Duganella zoogloeoides: one gene and its partner. The protein of the gene in region 2 binds, or shares a complex with, the protein of the main gene of each other region. Links are inferred from orthologs where the notes say so. Each region holds a gene or a part of one and is shown on either strand. Other genes may lie near its edges.

Region 1 (3,286 bases), 2.8 Mb from region 2 along the record:
CTTCGTGGCCGAAGAAATTCGCGCCGGCCACCTGGACGTATTCCAGGTCGAGCACAAGGCGATGGAAAACCTGGCGCAGCGCGGCTGGCAGCCCGATTATGTGTCGATCCGCAAACGCATCGATTTGCAGCCGCCGTCGGCGGGCGACCTGGCGCAAGGCGCGCCGCTGGTGGTGCTGGCGGCAGCCAAGCTGGGCACTACCCGACTGATCGACAACCTGGAAATTTAATCCTGCAGATGGCGGTCTCAGACCGCCATCTGCTGCGCCCATGCCAGCGCCTGCAAATGGGCCTGGTTGATTTCCTCCGGGTGCAGCTTGAGCGCGATCGCCAGCGCTGCCACCAGGTCCGAGTTCAGCTCGCACGCCTCGGCCAGCGCCAGGTACGGCCCGTAGCGCCCGCTGCGGGTCAGCAACGCTTCCACTACCCCCTCGGGCAGCTGGATGGTCTCCAGCACTTCCGCCATCGTCATCCCCAGCAAGCGGTCCAGCAGCGAGAACATGCCTGCCACGAAGACCTGTTCGGCCTCGCTCTTGCCCAGCGTGTCGCGCGCCAGCAGTTCGGCCAGGCGGCCGCGCACCACGGCGGTTTCCAGCAGCACCGGCGAGTAACCGGTGGTACTGGCCGTTGCCAGCAATAACGTCAACCAGCGATGCAGCGGCGAATAGCCGAGCAAGGTCAGGGCCTGGCGCATCGACTGCACCTCGCGCCCGGCGCCGAAGCCGGCTGAATTGATAAACCGCAGCAGCTTGTACGACAGCGTGGGGTCGCGCTTGAGTGCAGCTTCAATCTGGGCCAGGTCGGCGTTTTCTTTGACCATCTGCATCAGTTGCAGGATGATGGCCTGGGCCGGATTGAGGCCCCGTGCGGTGTTGCCCGGACGCGGTGTCAGGTGCAGCTTGCCGACAAAGGCATTCAGGCCCAGTGCGGCGCAGGCGTCGAAGTCGGCCCAGTTGCTGACCGGGCGCGCCACCATGGTCAGTCCCGACTGCTTGAGCGCCGCATACGCGCGCGCCTGGGTGGCCACGTTGGCGCCACTGAAGCGTACTTCCACGAACGAGGCCAGCGAGGCCAGGCGCAGTCCGGCCGGGGCGCGGGCAAAGTTGCGCAGCAAGATGCCCACGCCACCGGCGCGCAGCGCGTGCACGGCTTGCAAGGTATCGGGATTGGCCAGCGTGGCGGCGGGCAAGGAGAGCACCGTGCGCGCGGGCGGCATGCGATGCAGCGCATCGGCCGAGAGCATCTCGGGCACGGCTTCGAGGAACAGGATTTTATCGAGCAGGAGCCAGGTCTCGCCGTCTTCGCCACCGATCACGTGGCTGGCGACAAAGTTCAGCAGGGACTCGAGGGCAACGACCGGCGCAGCAGAAACGCCGCTGGCCTGCACAGGCTGCTTCCAGGTCAACTCATACCCGACCACCCGCTGCTGCGGGTCGAGCAACGGCTCGCGAACCAGGAAATGAGTGTGGTGCATGGCCGTCCGTGGGCAGGCTGTCGAGCGTAGCCGGGCCAGGCCCGACCACTAAGGTATTACGCGCCCAGCTTTTCGAAAATCTTGTTCAGCTTTTCGTCCAGGGTGGCGGCGGTGAACGGCTTGACCACGTAACCATTGGCGCCAGCTTGCGCGGCAGCGATGATGTTTTCCTTCTTGGCTTCGGCAGTCACCATCAGTACCGGCAGCTTGGCCAGTGCGGGGTCGGCACGAATGTTTTGCAACATCGTCAGGCCGTCCATGTTTGGCATGTTCCAGTCCGAGACGACGAAGTCGAACGACTCGGCGCGCAGCTTGGCCAGCGCCATGACGCCGTCTTCCGCCTCATCGACATTGGCATAACCCAGTTCTTTTAACAGATTTCGGACGATGCGACGCATCGTCGAAAAATCGTCAACAACTAAAAATTTCATCTTTGGATCAGCCATGAATTACTCCGTTGTTTCTTTACGCGGTTGTTAATATTGCCTACAAACTCCAAGCAAGTTGTAGGATAGCATTTTCGTTGCTCCAAGGCGAACAAAGTCGCAGTAAAACGTCACTGCAACCACAATTACGCCTTTTACACCCGCAATGCGCGCATGCCGTGCTGCGCCAGGTAACCCAGCACCATGCCGGGCAGCGCCGTCAGGGCGCCTACCTCGTGCGCAGCGCCGATCGCGATCGCTTCGCGCGGCATGCCGAACACCACGCAACTGGCCTCGTCCTGGGCGAAATTATACGCTCCGGCATTCTTCATCTCCAGCATGCCGGCTGCGCCATCCTTGCCCATGCCGGTCAGGATCACGCCCACCGCGTTTTTGCCGGCCGCCTGCGCTGCCGAGCGGAACAAGACGTCCACCGACGGCCGGTGGCGATTGACCGGCTCGGCCTGGTCGATCCTGGTCATGTAGTTGGCGCCACTGCGGGTCAGGTACAGGTGCGAGTGGCCGGGCGCAATGTAGGCGTGGCCGGGCAGCACGCGTTCGTTGCCCTGCGCTTCCTGCACCGAGATCTTGCACAGCGAGTCGAGCCGCTTGGCGAACGAGCGGGTAAAGCCTTCGGGCATGTGCTGGGTGATCAGGATGCCGGGGCAGTCCGACGGCATCTGCATCAGGAATTCACGGATTGCCTCGGTGCCGCCGGTGGAAGCGCCGACGATAATCAGCTTTTCCGACGACAACAGCGGATTGCGCAGCGCCGACAACGGCGTGCTGCCCTGTGCAGCGGCGCCCGGTTGCGGCAAGGTGCGGGCGCGCACGCGGGCCTTGGCGGCAGCGCGGATCTTGTCGGAGATGAGGTCGGTGTATTCGCGCATGCCAGCCTGGATCGAGATTTTCGGCTTGGTGACGAAATCGACCGCGCCCAGTTCCAGCGCGCGCATGGTGATCTCGGAGCCGCGCTCGGTCAGCGACGACACCATCACGACTGGCATCGGCCGCAGGCGCATCAGCTTTTCCAGGAAGTCGAGGCCGTCCATTTTCGGCATCTCGACGTCGAGCGTGAGCACGTCCGGGTTGTGCTGCTTGATCAATTCGCGCGCGACCAGCGGATCGGGTGCCGTCGCCACCACCTCCATGTCGGGTTGACTATTGATGATCTCGCTCATGACACTGCGGATCAGCGCGGAGTCATCGACGATGAGAACTTTGATCTTCATACGGTTGCTTTCTACACATTAAAACAAATCGATTTCGCCACCCACCGGCGCTTTCTTCAGGCGGCTCGCGTATTCCACTTCGCGCTTGACCAGCGTATCGTTATGGGTCTGCATCAGTTTTTTCACCAGCACCTTGCCGGTGCGCGGGAAGAAATA
Region 2 (3,139 bases):
CATGCGGCCGGGCGAGGCGCCCACCACGATCCATTGTTCACCCACTTCCACCACGATGATGCGTTCGCGCGCGCCCACGCTGAGCGCGCCCACCAGCTTGACCGTGTTGTTGCCGCCGCCAAAGCTGCGCGGACCGAAGCGCTTGAGCACCCAGGCGCCGCCCAGCAGCAGGGCGATGACAAAGGCCAGTGCAAAGGTGGTCTGCATCAGGCCGCCGCCGGTAGCGGCGTTGGAGTACGGCGCGGCTGGCACGCCCAGCGGCGCGCGGGCCGGATTGGGGGCGGTGGTGGTGTCGTTGGCGGTGGCTGTAGTGGCGGGCACGGTCGCCGCATCGGCAGCGGGATCGTTGCCCGGGGAGGTAGCAGTTGAGCTGGCCGGTGCTGCCGGGATAGCGGCTGGGGCCGTTGCGGGTGCATAGTCCGGCGCTGCTGTTGTAGCGGCCGGAGCCGCTGCTGGTGCAATGGCCGGTGCGGCGGATGCCGCCGCCGGTGCCGGTTTGGCCGCGGCGGGCGCCGCTTGCTGGGCCAGCGCCGGTGCGCCGGCCAGGGTGGCCATGGCGGCCAGTGCCGCCAGCGCGGCTGTCGAGATGAGGGATGCCAGTGGCGAGACGGAGGTCTGCTTCATTTATTGAGTTTTCGGATACGTTCGGAAGGCGTGATGATGTCGGTCAGGCGGATACCGAACTTGTCGTTCACCACCACCACCTCGCCCTGGGCGATCAGGCAGCCGTTGACCAGCACGTCCATCGGCTCACCGGCCATGCCGTCGAGTTCCACCACCGAACCCTGCGCCAGTTGCAGCAGGTTCTTGATGGCGATCTTGGTGCGGCCCAGTTCGACCGTCAGCTGGACCGGGATGTCGAGGATGAAGTCGATATCGTTATGGGTTTCGGTCTTGCTGGGCGTGCCAGAAAAATCCTTGAAGACGGCCGCGCTGGCTGCCTGTTGCGCCTGCTGTGCCGCCAGTGCCGCGGCTTCCGCCTCGGCCTGCTCGGCGATGGCCGCGCCCCATGGGTCATCCATTTGGTCGTCTTGATTGTCCGACATGTTGCTCTCCTGTGTAGCGGTTACCGGCGCGGCCAGGGGCCAGGGCGCCGGCATGGTGTGTTATTTGAAGTGATCGGTATTGGCCAGCAGTTTTTCCACCTTGAGCGCGTACTGGCCGTTCATCACGCCATAGCTGCAATCCATGACCGGCACGCCGTCCACGGTAGCGGAAATAAACTCCGGTATTTGCAGCGGGATGATGTCGCCCACGCGCATGTTCAGGATTTCGTCGAAGTTGACCTTGGCCGTGCCCAGCGAGGCCACCAGTTCCACTTCGGCGATCTGGATTTGCTGCGTCATCAGGCGGATCCAGCGCTTATCGACTTCCAGCGCCTCGCCCTGCAGGCTCGAGGTCAGCGAATCGCGGATCGGCTCGATCATCGAGTACGGCATGCAGAAGTGGATCTGGCCCGACACGGAACCGAGCTCCACCGTGAAGGTCGATGCCACCACCACCTCGTTCGGGGTGGCGATGTTGGCGAACTGGGTGTTCATCTCGGACCGGATGTATTCGAACTCGACCGGGTACACCGGTTCCCATGACTTGGTGTAAGCCTCGAACACGATGTCGAGGATGCGCAGGATGATGCGCTGCTCGGTCTGGGTAAAGTCGCGGCCTTCCACGCGCGTGTGGAAGCGGCCGTCGCCGCCGAACAGGTTGTCCACCAGCAGGAACACCAGGCCCGGATCGAACACCATCAGGGCCGTGCCGCGTAGCGGCTTGATATGTATCAGGTTGAGGTTGGTGGGGACCACCAGGTTGCGGATGAATTCGCTGTACTTGGACACCCGCACCGAGCCCACCGACACTTCGGCGCTGCGGCGCAGGAAGTTGAACAGGCCCACGCGCAACAGGCGCGCGAAGCGCTCGTTGATAATTTCCAGGGTCGGCATGCGGCCCCGGACGATGCGTTCCTGGGTGGCCAGGTTATACGTGCGGACGCCCGCGACATCTTCCTGCGCCTGGGCATCGTCCTGGTCGCCGTTGACGCCCTTCAGAAGGGCATCGACTTCTTCCTGGGAGAGAAAATTATCGGCCATGGTGTGACTGCCTGCTTCGCTGTGGTGACACTACTTACTGAATGATGAACGCGGTAAACAACACATCGACAACGTCCTGCTTGTCGCCGCGCTGCTCCAGCGGCTCGCTGGTTTGCTCGACGATTTCCTTGGCCAGCTGCATCTTGCCTTCGGGCGTGTTGATGTCGGCCGCGCGCTTGCTCGACAACAGCAAGAGCACCCGGCTGCGCACCTTGGCCATATTGACCTTGAGGTTTTCCTTTTCTTCGGCGCTGCCCACTTCCAGCGTGAACGCCAGTTGCAGGTATTGCTCGGCGCCGTCTTCACCCGGCTGCAGGTTGACCGTGAACGGATCGACCGGCAAATATTCCGGTGGACCGGCTTTCTTTTCCTTCTTCTTTTTCTTGGCCGGCGCTTCTTCCTCGTGCGCATCGCCACTGTTGTGCATGAAATACCACGCTGCGCCACCGCCGCCGGCGCCCAGCACCAGCAACACCGCCACGATGATGATGATCAGCTTCTTGCTGCCGCCGCCTGCCGGCGCATCCACTTTCTGATCAGCCTTCATTTTTGGGTTCGCTTTCAAAAAATTGCCCCTGGGTGTTAAATCGGTTCCGCCATTATGTCATTATCGGTTGTGCCTGCGCAGCAAGATCGAGCGAAAAGAGGGGCGAACGCCCACCTGCTCGGTGTTTCCATGGCGGAACATGCAACAAAACCTGTGATGACGGCCCGCTCGCCCCCCGGATCGCCGGATCGCTGGACCCGGGGTCAGGCGAAGGTATCGACCGCACCGCTCGGCAAGCGCCGGGTGGTGACGGTGCGCGCCACCTCGGCGCCATCGTCGCCGGCCGCGCCGCCCCGGCCACTGCCACCGCGATTGCCATCGCTGCTGCCGGCGCGCTGGCCGGCAGCCTGCTGCCCGGCGCCTGACGAGACGGTGGCATTGCCCAGTGTGATACCGGCTTCGCCCATCATCTCGCGCAGCCTGGGCAGGGCCGCTTCCAGCGCCTGGCGTACTTCCGGCGCGGCCGAGGTGAAGGCAGCGGTGGCTTGATCCTTGTTCACGCTCA

What was found.
Region 1: the proteins of fliM (region 2) and cheY are in contact, whole or in part, in a crystal structure (PDB 1F4V), measured with the Escherichia coli proteins. The link is inferred for Duganella zoogloeoides from one-to-one orthologs.

What each region holds. Positions count from the first base shown.
Region 1 is NZ_CP140152.1:3,894,114-3,897,399, forward strand. Bases 225-3,191 are described here. They hold cheY (chemotaxis response regulator CheY), read right to left. Parts: upstream 1,920-3,191; coding sequence 1,530-1,919; downstream 225-1,529. Other genes in these bases: panC (pantoate--beta-alanine ligase), read left to right, coding at 225-229; SR858_RS17175 (EAL and HDOD domain-containing protein), read right to left, coding at 247-1,473; SR858_RS17185 (protein-glutamate methylesterase/protein-glutamine glutaminase), read right to left, coding at 2,054-3,130; cheD (chemoreceptor glutamine deamidase CheD), read right to left, coding at 3,149-3,191. Outside these bases: more of panC, read left to right, coding at 1-224; more of cheD, read right to left, coding at 3,192-3,286. UniProt on the Escherichia coli protein: Involved in the transmission of sensory signals from the chemoreceptors to the flagellar motors.
Region 2 is NZ_CP140152.1:1,139,551-1,142,689, forward strand. The notes cover bases 98-2,917. They hold fliM (flagellar motor switch protein FliM), read right to left. Parts: upstream 2,088-2,917; coding sequence 1,107-2,087; downstream 98-1,106. Other genes in these bases: fliO (flagellar biosynthetic protein FliO), read right to left, coding at 98-624; fliN (flagellar motor switch protein FliN), read right to left, coding at 621-1,046; fliL (flagellar basal body-associated protein FliL), read right to left, coding at 2,122-2,634; SR858_RS05020 (flagellar hook-length control protein FliK), read right to left, coding at 2,838-2,917. In the rest of the region: more of fliO, read right to left, coding at 1-97; more of SR858_RS05020, read right to left, coding at 2,918-3,139. UniProt on the Escherichia coli protein: FliM is one of three proteins (FliG, FliN, FliM) that forms the rotor-mounted switch complex (C ring), located at the base of the basal body.